Linked DNA regions of Piscinibacter sp. HJYY11. The protein of the gene in region 2 interacts with the protein of the main gene of each other region in a pairwise test. Links are inferred from orthologs where the notes say so. Each region holds a gene or a part of one and is shown on either strand. Other genes may lie near its edges. The genes, in order: JI745_RS13700 and bioB.

What was found.
Region 1: the proteins of bioB (region 2) and JI745_RS13700 interact in binary tests that used the Escherichia coli proteins (3 or more experiments, as listed by UniProt). The link is inferred for Piscinibacter sp. HJYY11 from one-to-one orthologs.

The regions. Positions count from the first base shown.
Region 1 is NZ_JAERQZ010000001.1:2,953,527-2,960,811, forward strand. What follows is about bases 1,280-4,179. They hold JI745_RS13700 (class II glutamine amidotransferase), read right to left. Parts: upstream 3,158-4,179; coding sequence 2,402-3,157; downstream 1,280-2,401. Other genes in these bases: JI745_RS13685 (M14 family metallopeptidase), read right to left, coding at 1,280-1,442; JI745_RS13690 (nuclear transport factor 2 family protein), read left to right, coding at 1,553-1,996; JI745_RS13695 (MerR family transcriptional regulator), read left to right, coding at 1,996-2,478; JI745_RS13705 (NAD(P)/FAD-dependent oxidoreductase), read right to left, coding at 3,164-4,179. In the rest of the region: more of JI745_RS13685, read right to left, coding at 1-1,279; more of JI745_RS13705, read right to left, coding at 4,180-4,363; JI745_RS13710 (PQQ-dependent dehydrogenase, methanol/ethanol family), read left to right, coding at 4,588-6,693; JI745_RS13715 (endo-1,4-beta-xylanase), read left to right, coding at 6,886-7,285.
Region 2 is NZ_JAERQZ010000001.1:4,727,638-4,734,997, forward strand. The notes cover bases 2,878-5,852. They hold bioB (biotin synthase BioB), read right to left. Parts: upstream 4,871-5,852; coding sequence 3,884-4,870; downstream 2,878-3,883. Other genes in these bases: panC (pantoate--beta-alanine ligase), read right to left, coding at 2,878-3,022; panB (3-methyl-2-oxobutanoate hydroxymethyltransferase), read right to left, coding at 3,036-3,887; JI745_RS22165 (ScpA family protein), read right to left, coding at 4,948-5,778; JI745_RS22170 (DUF3460 family protein), read right to left, coding at 5,808-5,852. Also shown: JI745_RS22140 (response regulator transcription factor), read left to right, coding at 1-280; JI745_RS22145 (hybrid sensor histidine kinase/response regulator), read left to right, coding at 282-2,156; more of panC, read right to left, coding at 2,189-2,877; more of JI745_RS22170, read right to left, coding at 5,853-6,014; JI745_RS22175 (hypothetical protein), read right to left, coding at 6,089-6,760; JI745_RS22180 (SulP family inorganic anion transporter), read right to left, coding at 6,795-7,360. UniProt on the Escherichia coli protein: Catalyzes the conversion of dethiobiotin (DTB) to biotin by the insertion of a sulfur atom into dethiobiotin via a radical-based mechanism.

The DNA.
Region 1 (7,285 bases), 1.8 Mb from region 2 along the record:
ACCACCTTGCGCTCGAGCGCGCGCTTGGTCACGTAGGCCGGCAGCCAGCCGCTGTTGCCAACGGCAAAGCGCACGCGCCAGGTATCCGGCCCGAGCGCGCGCACTTCGGTGCGCAGCACTTCGAGCCGGGGCAGCGAGAGCGCGACCTGCGTCATCCACTTCGGGAAGCGCGCCACCTCGCGCTCGCGCAGGTGCGGCGGCGGGTTGCGCCAGTAGTTCATCTTGTCCCAGCCGCCGATCTCGACCGCGCCGAGCTGCGGGTGCAGGAAGGGTTTCCAGTCGACGTGCGCGAGCCCACCGCACTGCTCGTCGCTCCACTTCAGCAGCTTCAAGTCGTCTTCCACCGGGTGCTCGCGGTACCAGTCGATCCACTTGTACTCGGTGATGCCGGCCTCGCGATTCGGCGCCCACAGCTCCACCACCCAGAAGAGCGCGCCCAGGTGCTCGTAGACCCAGTCCTGCGTGCCGGTGATGACTTCCTTCGGGTGGTACTTGAAGTCGTGCCAGATGCTGACCGCGGGGTAGCCGGTGAGCTTCTCGCCCAGGGCGCTGAAGCGCTTGTACGACCACAGGTCTTCCGGCGTCATGTCGTCGTCGCCGTGCGTGCCCGGCGGGCGCAGGATCACGCCGCTGTGCGTGTGGTAGCTGATGCCGGCACCGATGTTGGGGTGCTTCAGGATGAAGTCCACCATCGCCCGCACCTCGGGCTCACTCGTCGGGTAGGGGCCGGCGCCCACCTGCTCGTGCTCCTGCCGCCAGCCGGCGGGGAAGTTGCGGTTGAGGTCGAGACCCTCGAGGTCCTTGTTGACCCTGATCGTGAGGCCGTCGTAGTTCTTCACGAAGCCTTCGGGCATCAGCCGGTAGTACTCGCCGCCGAACTCGCCGGGCTCGCGCGGCACCATCAGCCGCGGGTCCTGCGCGCATTTCTTGTAGGGGCCGTGCGGGTCGCGCTGGCGCATGAAGAGGATGCGGCCGTCGCCGTCGACGTCTTCCATCGTCAGGCCGTCGACGGGCTCCTCCTCGAAGGGGTAGCGGCGGGTGGACGAGCGGATGTGTCGCGGCCGCTCGGCCAGCGCGAGCTCCGCGCCGTCGGGGTTGAGGCGCGGGCAGAGGTAGACCACGCGCGTGTCGAGCAGGTGCGCGATGTCGCGGTCGGTGTCGAAGCCCTGCACCAGCTGCTGCAGGTAGTACAGCACCGCGGTGCTGGCGGTGAGCTCGGCCGCGTGGATGTTGCCGTCGACCCAGAAGCCGGGCTTGTCGGCCGCGTCGCCGGTGTGCTGGTTGGTGACGGTCGCCACCCAGATGTCTCGGCCCTCGTGGCTCTTGCCGATGGAGTCGATGCGCACGAGCGCCGGGTAGGCGGTGGCGTAGTCAAACAGCAGCTGCGTCAGCGCGTCGTAGGGGTAGAAGGTGTCGAAGCGTTGGGCGGGCGGCTGGGGCATGGCGCGAGGGTAGCGGCGACGAGACCCCCATCTTGCCGCAGGGCCTTGACATAGAGTGCACTCTAGATCGCCCAATGCGGAGCTCCCCCTCACCTCACCAGGAGCTGACCATGAGCACCACCACCCTCACTGCCGAGAACACCCGCGTCGCCCGCCGCTTCATTGAGTGCTTCAACGCGAACGACATCGCAGGCGCACTCGACCTCTTCGCGCCCGACATCTGCTACCGGCTGATGGGCAAGCCCGACCGCCTGCCGAGCTCAGGCCCGAAGGACAAGGCGCAGATCGCCGAAGTCTTCGAGCGCATGAACTCGCGGCTGAACGGCGGCCTGCGCATGTGGGTCAAGAACACCATCGCCGAACGTGACCAGGTGGCGATGGAAGTGGAGTCGCGCGGCGAGCTGAAGAACGGCCGCATCTACAACAACGAGTACCACATGCTCGTCACGCTGCGCGACGGCAAGATCGTCGACCTGAAGGAGTACTACGACTCCTTCCACGTGTGGGACACCTGGTTCCGCCGCGACGAGCCCACTCCCGAGACGAGCAGCTGATGCCCCGCAAGCCCGGCACCCTGAAGATCGGCGAGCTGTCTCGCCGCACTCTGCGCAGCGTGCACACCATCCGGTGGTACGAGGCGCAGGGCTTGATGCCGGGCGTGCAGCGCGACAGCGCCGGCCGGCGGCTCTACCAGGAAGAACACGTGGCCTGGCTCGACCTGATGGAGCGCCTGCGCCTGACCGGCATGACGATCAGCGAGATGCGGCGCTACGCCACGCTCGTGAAGCAGGGCAAGGCCACCATCGCCGACCGGCATGCGCTCTTCGCGGCGCACCGCGAGCGTGTGCTCGCGACCATCGAAGACTGGAAGATCGGCCTCGCCCTGCTCGACCGCAAGCTCGACTACTACGGCGAGTGGCTGTCGACCGGCCGACGGCCGACGGTCGGCCCCTACGAAGTCACGCCACCGGCGCGCCGTCCACGAACACTCGCAGCTCGCCCGGCGCGAACGGCTGCCAGGTCTCGTCCGCGGTGAGCGGCTCCGTCACGACGACGGCCACGCGGTCGTGCGGCGTGGTGACGGCGGCGAAGTCGACGCTCATGTCCTCGTCCTGCAGGCGCGCGGCGCGAAACGGGTGCTGGCGCACGATGTAGTGCAGGTGCGTCGAGCAGTGCGCCCACAGCGCCTGGCCGTTGCTCAGCATGAAGTTGAAGGTGCCGTGCGCGGCGATGCGCGGCACCAGCTCGGAGAGCGTGTGCGTGAGCTCGGTGATGGTCGGCACGCCGGCGTGTGCTTTTGCAAGCTCCTGCATCAGCCAACAGAAGGCGCGCTCGCTGTCGGTGTCGCCCACCGGGCGGAAGGCACCATGCAGCGTGGGCGCATAGGCCTTCAGGTCGCCGTTGTGCGCGAAGGCCCAGTAGCGGCCCCACAGCTCGCGCTGGAAGGGGTGGGTGTTCTGCAGCGTCACCCGGCCCTGCGTGGCCTTGCGGATGTGCGCGATGACGTTGGCACTGTGGATCGGGTAGCGCCGCACCATCTCGGCCACCGGCGACGACTCGGCGCTCTGCGCGTCGACGAAGAGGCGCACGCCGGCGTCTTCGAAGAAGGCGATGCCGAAGCCGTCCTTGTGCTCCTCGGCCCGCTTCGAGAAGCCGGTGAAGCTGAACATCAGGTCGGTCGGGGTGTTCGCGTTCATGCCCAACAGCTGGCACATCGTCGGTTACTCCGTGAACAGTCGGAACACACCCTTGGCGCTCAAGAGCTGCGCCGGGTTGCTGGTCTCTTCGAGCACGCCGGCCATGCGCCGCACCAGGCGCTCGCTCTTGCGGGCGCGCCAGATCAGCAGGTCGACGAGCCACGGGTGGGCGTTGACGCGGTTGGCGCGCTCGTAGAGCTGGAAGCGCGGCTTGAGCGTGTGCAGGCTCTGCTCGTAGCTGAGGCGCACCTCGGCGTCGGAGCGCTTCGAGAGGAGCGCTTCCGCTGCGAGCAGGCCGGTCTCGAGCGCCTTGCCGATGCCTTCACCGGTGAAGGCATAGGTGCTGCCCGCGGCCTCGCCCGTCACCAGAAGGCCCGGGCGGCTGTGGCGCGCACCGTCGAGCGTGCAGCGCAGCGGCGCGCCTTTCAGCGGGCCCAGCAGCTCGCCGCCGGCCGTCAGCTCGCGGGCCGGTGCGTAGAACTCGCAGAAGCCCTCGAACAGGCGCTTCAGGTTCACGTCTTCCTTCGCATGGCCGAAGACGCCCACGCCGATGTTGAACACGCCCTCGCCACACGGGAAGATCCAGCCGTAGCCCGGGCGCAACTTGCGGTGCCACACCACTTCGAGCGCCTTGATGCGGCCGGCCTGCGCCTCGTTCTTCACATAACCCCGCAGCGCCACGGCAGATGGCCCCTGGCGCTCGCACAGGCCGGCGGCCAGCAGCGCCTGCGGCACCGCGCCGGTGGCGAGCACCACCCACTCGGCGTAGACCTCGCGCGTCTCGTCGCCCTGCGAGAGCGACGCGCCGCAGACACGCCCGGCGGTGTCGGTGAGCGGCGCGTCGAAATGCACCGGCGCAAACATGCGCGCGCCGGCCCGCACGGCGTTGCGGCAGACGATGTCGTCGAGCTCTCGCCGCGGCAGCACCGCCAGGCGGCCCGGCACGTCGACACGGCCGCCGCGCGGCGCGATGCAGCCCACGTGGGTGGCGCGTTGCGCACGCGCCATCACTTCCTCCAGCACGCCCAGGCGCGCGAGTGCGGCGTGGGCATCGGGGATCAGCCCGTCGCCGCACACCTTCTCGCGCGGGAAGCTGCGCTGGTCGACCAGCACCACGTCGTTGCCGGCGCGCGCGAGGGCTGTCGCGGCCGCACTGCCGGCGGGGCCGGCGCCCACCACCAGCACGTCGCAGCGCGATGGAAGTTGGGCCAGGGTCAGGTTCATCCGGTAAGCATAGCGGCCCGCCCGTTGCGCGCTGCGCACCGGCCTTGTGGCAGGCTGGCGCAGCCGGCCCGCAAGGCGATGCCGCAAGTGGCTTCATGTTGCGGGAAAACACCTTGTTGTGACGGGTTGGCGATCTCCTGATGATCCTTCGGCAACCTGCGGCCTCGACGCAGGAGACGATGGTGGCGCAGCACCGACCACCGCAGACACAGGAGACCTCCCGCATGAAGAAGCACTGGATCGCCATGTTCGCCATGGTGCTGGGCGCGGGCGTGCCGCTCGCCGCGCACGCGCAGGCCAAGGGCTCGGAAGAGCACATCCGCGCCGTCACCTCGCGCATCGACGGCCGCGCCATCGCCCAGAACACCACCACCCGCGACTGGCCGAGCTACGGCCTCGACTACGCCGAGACACGCTTCTCCAGGCTCGAGCAGATCAACGAGAAGAACGTCAAGGAGCTCGGCCTCGTCTGGAGCTACAACCTCGAATCGACGCGCGGCGTGGAAGCGACGCCACTGGTGGTCGACGGCATCATGTACGTCACCGCCTCGTGGAGCGTGGTGCACGCCGTCGACGTGCGCACCGGCAAGCGCATCTGGACGTACGACCCGAAGGTGCCGCGCGACGTGGGCGTGAAGGGCTGCTGCGACGTGGTCAACCGCGGCGTGGCGCTCTACAAGGGCCGTGTCTACGTCGGCTCGTTCGACGCGCGACTGATCGCACTGGACGCCGCCACCGGCAAGGTCGTGTGGGAGAAAGACACCTCCATCGACCGCAAGCGCCCGTACACCATCACCGGCGCGCCACGCGTGTTCAAGGGCATGGTGATCATCGGCAACGGCGGCGCCGAGTACGGCGTGCGCGGCTACATCACCGCCTACGACGCCGAAACCGGCGCCGAGAAGTGGCGCTTCTTCACCGTGCCGGGCGACCCGGCCAAGCCGTACGAGAGCGAAGCGCTCGCGCGCGCCGCCAAGACCTGGGACCCGAGCAACAAGTACTGGGAAGCCGGCGGCGGCGGCACGGTGTGGGACAGCATCACCTTCGACCCGCAGCTCAACCTGCTCTACATCGGCACCGGCAACGGCTCGCCATGGTCGCGCGCCAAGCGCAGCCCGGGCGGCGGCGACAACCTCTTCCTCGCCTCCATCGTCGCGATCAACCCCGACACCGGCCAGTACGTCTGGCACTACCAGGAGACCCCGGGCGACAACTGGGACTACACCTCCACGCAGCCGATGATCCTGGCCGACATCAAGGTCGCCGGCAAGCCGCGCAAGGTGATCCTGCACGCACCGAAGAACGGCTTCTTCTTCGTCATCGACCGCACCAACGGCAAGTTCATCAGCGCGAAGAACTTCGTCGACGTGAACTGGGCCACCGGCTACGACGACAAGGGCTTCCCCATCGAGACCGCGATCGCCCGCAGCCCCGACAAGGGCTACGACAGCATCCCCGGGCCGCTGGGCGCCCACAACTGGCACCCGATGTCGTACAGCCCGAAGACGGGCCTCGTCTACCTGCCGGCGCAGAACATCCCGCTGACGCTGATGGACAACAAGAACTACAAGTTCAACGAGATGACGCTCGGCGTGCCCGGCTCCAACCAGGGCTGGAACACCGCGATGTTCATCGGCGCGGTGCCCGCCACCAGCAAGCCCTTCGGCCGCCTGCTCGCGTGGGACCCGGTCAAGCAGAAGGAAGCCTGGCGCCACGAGCATGTGTCGCCGTGGAACGGCGGCACGCTGGTGACCGCCGGCAACCTCGTCTTCCAGGGCACGGCCGAAGGCCGCTTCATCGCCTTCAACGCCAAGACCGGCGAGAAGCTGTGGGAAACGCCCACCGGCACCGGCGTGATCGCCGCACCCAACACCTACATGGTCGACGGCAAGCAGTACGTGTCGATCGCGGTGGGCTGGGGCGGCTCGTACGGCCTCGCGCAACGCGCAAGCGACAAGATCGGCCCGGGCACCGTCTACACCTTCGCGGTGGGCGGCAAGGCGCCGCTGCCCGAAGTGGCGCAGGTCAAGCTCAACGCGCTGCTGCAGGGTGTGGCCTACGAGCCCAAGCACGTGCCCGAAGGCCAGGGCCTGTACGTCGCGAGCTGCGTGCTGTGCCACGGCGTGCCGGGGGTCGACCGCGGCGGCAACATCCCCAACCTCGGCTACTCGCACCCCGACGTGATCAACAACCTCGAGGCCTGGGTGTTCGGCGGCGCCGCCAAGGACAAGGGCATGCCCGACTTCACCGGCAAGCTGAAGCCGGAAGACATCCCCAAGCTGAAGGCCTTCATCCAGGGCGTGCCGGATTCGATCCGCCCCAAGAAGTAGCCGCACCGCGCACACCTCACACGGCCGGCTCTGCCGGCCGTTTTCTTTTGGCGCCCGCGCGGCGGCGCTAGCACAGCAGCCGCCCGCCGGCTTGTACGAAAAGGGGGCTCACAAGCACCAATCGCACGAGCCAGGGGCTTGCACGAGCATCGCCTCCCCGCTGCGCCCGCCAGCATGTCGAAGGAGCCCGCCGTGAGCACATCCCAGTTCTTCCCGGCCCTGAAGCGCGCCATCGCCTGCACCGGCGTCGCGCTGGGCCTGCTGTGCGCCGCCGGCAGTGCGCACGCGCAGCTCGCCACAGGCAAGCCCAAGTTCCTCGGCAACATCATCGCGGGCAGCGTGCCGCAGAGCTTCAACACCTACTGGAACCAGGTCACGCCCGAGAACTCGGGCAAGTGGGGCTCGGTCGAGGCCCAGCGCAACCAGATGAACTGGGGCCCGCTCGACACCGCCTACAACTACGCGCGCGCCAACGGCTTCCCGTTCAAGCAGCACACCTTCGTGTGGGGCGCGCAGGAGCCCGGCTGGATCGGCTCGCTCGGCGCCTCGCAGCAGGCCTACGAGGTCGAGGAGTTCATGCGCCTGTACTGCC
Region 2 (7,360 bases):
CCAGGAAGCCAACGGCGGGAGCTTCCAGCGCCAGCCAAGCCTCGCATCGCTCGGGCTCACGCCGCGCCAGACCGACGTGCTCGCCCTCCTGCTCAAGGGCAACCCCAACAAGCTGATCGCGCGCGAGCTGGGCCTGTCGGTCGAGACCGTCAAGGACCACGTGGCCGCCGTACTGCGCGCCCTGAACGTGAGCTCGCGCACCCAGGCCGTGCTGGCCGTGAGCCAGATGACACAGCAGTACGGTGACTTCTCGGCCTGGCGCAACGGAAACGCCAGCTGAGATGAACATCACCCAGAGTCCGGAAAAGTCCGCGCCTCTGGGTGAGGTGCAGGCCGGGGGCAACGGCTTCGACCCGGCCACCCGCGCCATGCTCGACGACCAGGCCTCGGCCGAGCGCGTGAGCGACATCTACGCCTACCTGCCCATCACCACCGTGGCGATGGTCGTGGGGGTGGTCGTCACCGTGGCGCAGTACTGGACGCTCGTGCCCAGGGCGGGCATGGTGGCGTGGCTCATCGCCCTGGGCCTCCTGGGCGTGGCGCGTTCGCTCATGTACCGGGGCTTCAAGAAGCGCCGCAGCAACGACCGCGAATCCCTGCTGCGCTGGTACCAGGCCTGGCGTGCCACCACGCTCGTGGCCGGTTGCCTGTGGGGCCTGGCAGCGTGGTTCTTCTTTCCCTATGGCGGGGCGGCCGAGCAGCTCACCCTCATCCTCACGATCTACAGCTACTGCATGGCCGGGATGCAGATCCTCTCGCCGCAGCACAACACCTTCTACGAGTTCTGCGCGCTGTGCCTGACGCCGCTCGTGGTGCGCGTGGCGCTGCCCGGCGATACCGCCAACCTGATGCTCGCGGGCTACCTGCTCGTGATCTTCGGCATCACGATCATGCTGGCGCGCCTTTACCGCAAGAACAACGAAGGCTTGGTGCAGATTAAGGTGCGCCTCGACCAGCTCACGCTGCAGCTGCGCGCCGAGAAGGCCGCGGCCGAGGCCGCGAGGCAGGAGGCCGAGGTGGCCAATCGCGCGAAGACCCAGTTCTTTGCGGCGGCGAGCCACGACCTGCGCCAGCCGCTGCACGCCATGGGCCTGTTTGCCGAAGCGCTGCGCCAGCGAAGCCACGACGAGGAGGTCACGCAGCTGGTGGCGAGCATCAACGGGTCGGTCGATGCGCTGGAAGGCCTCTTCTCCGAGCTGCTCGACATCACGCGCATCGACACCGGCGGTGTCGACGTGACGCCCGAGCATTTCAACGTGGGCGACATCTTCCGCAAGCTGCGCCTGCACTTCGAGCCGGTCGCCTTCGAGAAGGGGCTCGCGCTGCGCTTCCGCGGCGCGCAACACAACCTGTACGCCGACCCGGTGCTGGTGGAGCGCATCCTGCGCAACCTCGTCTCCAACGCCATCCGCTACACCAACGACGGCACGGTGCTCGTGAGCTGCAGACGCCGCAACGGCCGCATGCTGCTGCAGGTGTGGGACACGGGTGTGGGCATCCGCGAGCGCGAGCAGGAGCACATCTTCGAAGAGTTCTACCAGGTGCCCTACAGCGAGTCGCTCACGCCACAGCAGCGCAAGGGCCTGGGCCTGGGCCTCGCGATCGTGAAGCGCCTGGCCGGGCTGATGCAGGCGCCGCTGCGGCTGCGCTCGCAGCCGGGGCGTGGCTCGGTGTTCTCGCTCGAGTTCCCGCCGGGCAAGGCGCCGCGTGTGCGGGAGCCGAGCGACGTGCGCGGCAAGCTGCCCATCGGCCTGACGCTCGATCGCCGCTTCATCGTGGTGGTGGAAGACGAGCCCGCGGTGCGTGGCGGTCTGGAGGTCCTGCTGCGCGGCTGGGGCGCGCGGGTGCTGTCGTTCGAGACGGCCCAGGAGGCGCGTGCCTGGGCGCAGCACGCCGACCTCGCCAACGAACTGCCCGACCTGCTGATCGTCGACTACCGCCTGGAACAGGGGCACACCGGGATCGAAGTCATCCAGGCCATGCGCTCCCGCTTCGGCCAGGGCGTACCGGCCATCATGGTCACTGGCTCCACCATGACACAGCACGACAGCGAAGCCGCCGAGCACGACTTCCACCTGCTCATCAAGCCGGTCGTGCCCAACAAGCTGAGGGCGATGATCGGCTTCAAGCTGGGCGTGCGTTCAGGGTCCGCCTGACGGCGCAGCCTCGGCCCAGCAGAACGCCGACTTCAGAACTCCAGGTTGTCGATCAGGCGCGTGGTGCCGAGGCGTGCTGCGCCCAGCACGACGAGAGGGCCGTGCGCATCGGCGGCCGTGGGCGGCAGCAGATCGCTGCGGCGCCTGACGGTGAGGTAGTCGGGCTGCCAGCCGCGGGAGGCGAGACGAGCGCTCGCATCGGCTTCGAGGTGAGCCAGGGCGCCGGGTTGGGCGCGATAGGCATCGGCCAATTGCTTCAGCGCCTGCGACAACGCCAGCGCTTCACTCAGCTCCGGCGCGCTCAGGTACCCGTTGCGCGACGAGAGCGCGAGGCCTTGGTCGGAGCGGCGCGTCTCGCCGCCTTCGATGGTGATGGGCAGTGCGAACTGCTCGACCATGCGGCGGATCACCATCAGCTGCTGGTAGTCCTTCTTGCCGAAGACGGCGACCCTGGGTTGAACGATGGTGAAGAGCTTCATCACCACGGTCGCCACGCCGACGAAGAAGCCGGGGCGAAAGTGGCCTTCGAGGATGTCCGCGAGCGCCGGGTCGGGGTGCACCTTGAAGGTCTGCGGCTGCGGGTACATCTCGCGCTCGTCGGGGGCGAAGACGAGGTCGCAACCGGCGCCCTTGAGCAGCTCGGCGTCGCGTTGCAGCGTACGCGGGTAGCGGTCGAAGTCTTCGTGCGGCGCGAACTGCAGCCGGTTGACGAAGATGCTCGCCACCACCGGCAGACCGTGGGCCTTGGCCTGGCGCACGAGTGCGAGGTGACCTTCGTGCAGGTTGCCCATGGTGGGCACGAACGCGCAGGCCTGCGGGCCGGGCAGGGCGGCGCGCAGTTCGGCGATGGTGTGCAGGACCTTCATCTCTGTCGATCGTTCAATAGCCGTGGACGGCGTCGTCCGGGAAGCTGCGCGATTTCACCGCGGCCACATAGGCCTCGATGGCCGCCTTGATGCTCGGTGCGCCATCCATGAAGTTGCGCACGAAGCGCGGCAGCTTGCCTTGCGTGACGTTGAGCATGTCGTGCAGGACCAGCACCTGGCCCGAGCAGGCGCTGCTCGCGCCGATGCCGATGGTGGCCATCGCGACGCTCTGGGTGATCTCTTTGGCCAGCGCTGCGGGCACGAGCTCGAGCACGCACATCGCGGCGCCGGCGTCCGACAGCTCCTTGGCGTGCTGCTTCAGTATGGCCGCGCCATCGGCGCTCTTGCCCTGGATGCGGTAGCCGCCGATCGCGTGCACCGACTGCGGCGTGAGGCCTAGGTGCGCACACACCGGCACGCCGCGATCGACGAGGAAGCGCACCGTCTCGGGCGTCCAGCCGCCGCCTTCGAGCTTGACCATTTGCGCGCCGGCCTGCATCAGCACGGTGGCGCTGCGCATGGCCTGCTCTTTCGATTCCTGGTAGCTGCCGAATGGCATGTCGCCCAGGACGAAGGCATTGCGGTTGCCGGCCTGCACGCTGCGGATGTGGTACGCCGTTTCTTCCAGCGTGACCGGCAGGGTGCTTGATCGGCCCTGCAGCACCATGCCGAGTGAATCTCCGATCAGGAGGGTGTCGACCCCGGCGGCGTCGAGCAGCTTCGCGAAGCTGGCGTCGTAGCAGGTCAACATGGTGATCGGCTCACCGGCGGCCTGCATCTCGCGGATGCGGTGCAGCGTGACGGGCTTGCGCTCTTTCGGCGCGGCCGTGCCGCCGCCGTACAGGGATTGCTCTGCGCCGCTCATGAGGTCGTCATCCCGAGCTTGGCCAGCAGCTCTTGGTCGGCCTGCACGTCGGGGTTGCCGGTGGTCAGCAGCTTGTCGCCGTAGAACATGGAGTTGGCTCCGGCCAGGAAGCACAGGGTCTGTACCGCTTCGCCGAGCTGCTGGCGGCCGGCCGACAGGCGCACACGCGACCTCGGCATGGTGATGCGGGCGACCGCGATGGTGCGCACGAACTCGAGCGGGTCGAGCTTCTCGCTGCCGTGCAGCGGCGTGCCAGGCACCTGCACGAGGTTGTTGATGGGCACCGACTCGGGGTATGGGTCCATGTTGGCGAGTTCGGCGACGAGTGCGGCGCGCTGCGTACGTGTCTCGCCCATGCCGACGATGCCGCCACAGCATACCTTCACGCCGGCGCCCCGCACGCGCTGCAGGGTGTCGAGCCGGTCCTGGAACTGGCGGGTGCTGATGATGTCGCCGTACTTGTCGGGTGCAGTGTCGATGTTGTGGTTGTAGTAGTCGAGGCCGGCTTGCTGCAGCGTCTCGGCGTGGCCGTCTTCCAGCATGCCCAGCGTGGCGCAGGTTTCCAGGCCCAGCGACTTCACGGCGCTCACCAGTTCAGCCACCTTCTCGATGTCGCGGTCCTTCGGCGAGCGCCAGGCGGCGCCCATGCAGAAGCGGGTGGCACCGGCGGCCTGCGCGCGCTTGGCGGCGTCGAGCACGGCGTCGCAGTCCATGATCTTGCTGGCCTCGACGCCGGTATCGTAGCGTGCGGCTTGCGGGCAGTAGCTGCAGTCCTCGGGGCAACCGCCGGTCTTGATCGACAGCAGCGTGGACAGCTGCACCTCGGTCGGGTCGAAGTGCTCGCGGTGCACGGTCTGTGCGCGGTGCATCAACTCGGTGAAGGGCAGGTCGAAGAGGGCCTCGACTTCGGCCACGGTCCAGCGGCTGGCGGCCGCGGGTGCGGCAGGCTTGCGAGGGTGGACGCGGACGGCGGTTTCTTGCATGCGGGTTCCCGGGAGATGAATACGGCGGGCAGTCTAACCAGATGCGTGCAGCAGATGGTGCTGTGCAGCAGCGGCGGTCAGGCAGGCTGGTAGGCCAGGCGGACGTAGATGGGCGCGAAGGCCTCGGCCTGCGTCACTTCGAGCAGGTGCTCACGGGCCAGTTCCAGCATGGCGATGAAGGTGACGACCAGCACCTGCGGGCCGCGGTTCAGCTCGAACAGGTCTTCGAAGAGCGCAAAACGGCGGCCCTGCAAGCGGCGCAGCACGATGCTCATGTGCTCGCGCACCGAGAGCTGCTCGCGGGTGATGGTGTGGTGCTGGTTGAGCTTGGCGCGTTTGAGGATGTCCTGCCAGGCGGCCCGAAGCTCGTCGACGTTGACGTCGGGGAAGCGGGGAGTGAGTGACTGTTCGATCACCACCTGTGCACGCAGGAAGTCGCGGCCCAGCACCGGCAGCGCATCGAGGCGCGCGGCGGCCAACTTGATCTGCTCGTACTCCAGGAGGCGGCGCACCAGCTCGGCACGCGGGTCTTCCGGCTCTTCGCCTTCGGCCACCTTCTTCGGCGGCAGCAGCATGCGCGACTTGATCTCGATCAGCATCGCCGCCATCAGCAGGTACTCGCTCGCCAGCTCGAGGTTGGTCTTGCGAATCTGGTCGACGTAGGCGAGGTACTGGCGCGTGACGCTGGCCAGCGGGATGTCGAGGATGTTGAAGTTCTGCTTGCGGATCAGGTAGAGCAGCAAGTCGAGCGGGCCTTCGAAGGCTTCGAGGAAGACTTCCAGCGCATCGGGCGGGATGTACAGGTCCTGCGGCAGCTGGAAGAGCGGCTCGCCATACAGGCGCGCCACGGCGATGTGGTCCACCACCTGCGGAACCACTGCCGTCTCGGGCGCCTCGTCGGGCGCCATCACCTCGGAATCCACTCGAGACAACGCGTTCAGCGTTTCGTGTTGTTCTGGTAGACGTACGGCTGCTGCGGCACGCGGGCTTCGCGGTATTCGGCCTGCGCCTCGCGATCCACCGGCTTGTCCCACAGCAGGGCCCGGCCACGGCGCTGCTCTTCCTCGAGCGTGGGGCGCTTGGCCTTCAGTTCATCGATGAACGAGGTGATCTCGGACTTGTACGGCTTCCAGAACAGCGGCATGGCGGTCAGGGCGCCCGGAGGCGCCGGAGTGAAGCCGGGATTTTAAGCGCTCGGGGCGTGCCAACCGGTGCCGGTCAGGCTTCGACCCGCTTGACCTGGCTCGCACGCCGCAGGAAGTCGTTCGGCTGGCCGACCATCCAGCGGGCCAGCTGGTCCAGCAGGTCGGAGCCCACGTCGCGTGCGGGGAACTCGGTCGTCACCGTCTCCAGGCTGTCGAAGTTGTTGAGCTGGAAGCGCACCACGCCCTGGTCATGGTCGGGCAGCAGGCGGGCGATGAAGCTCACGTCGGCCTTGAAGGTGAAGATCACCTCTTCGAGCCGGCCGTTTTCCTGGTTGCGCACCCACTTCGTGTCGGGCGTGATGCCGGCCTGGCGCAGCCGGGCCTCGAGGCGCTCGATTTCCGGCGGAAAATCCTTGCTGAGGGTGATCGTGCGGCCGGTCTTCTGGATCGCATGGATGACCACGTGGTCATGGACCTCCTGGTCGCGCAGCTGCTTGCGGCGTGCGTCGACCTTGAAATCGCTGCGCTTGAGGTTGTCGAGGGCGGTGACCTTGTCGAGCGAAAAGCGCAGCGGCGGCGTGGGTTGCAGCACGTTGAGCTGTTGCGCCAGGTCGAGCCAGTATTGCCACACCGTCTTGCAGGCGCCTTCGACCAACGCGGCATTGCGGGCCAGCAGGGCCAGGTCTTCCGTGCTTTGGGTCTTGAGCGCGTCGGCCTGGCGCTTGAGGTCGTTGAGGAAACTCATGGCGATTCACATTCTCCCAGCGCGGCAGGATAGCTCAGCGGGTGGGTGGAATGGCGCGTGACAGGGCCCCCCCAAGGTGGGTGGTGATGTTGTCGATGCCCAGCGCGGCGTCGAAGCCGGCGCGCCGCACCATTTCGCGCGGCTGCTCGTTCAGATCGCACAGGATGAGGCGGATGCCCTCTCGTTCGAGGGCCTTGTGAAGCTGCATCAGCGCATCGAGGCCGGAGTTGTCGATCGAGACCAGCTGGTGCATCTCCAGCACCACGGCATGGGTGCCGGGCGGCAGCTGCTGCGAGATGGCCTCGACCTTGCCGACTGCGCCGAAGAAGAGCGTGCCGTAGAGGCGGTAGACCTGCACGCCGGGCGGGCTGTCGGTGGCGAGGTCGGCGCGGAAGAGCGTGCTCATGCGGTAGATGAAGAAGCCGCAGGCCATCACCAGGCCGACTTGCACGGCCACCGTGAGGTCGAAGATCACCGTCAGCAGGAAGGTGCCCAGCAACACCGTGCGGTAAGGCACGCTGAAGCGGCGCAGGCGGGCGAACTCGTGCCACTCGCCCATGTTCCACGCGGCGAAGAGCACGATGCCGGCCAGCACGGCCA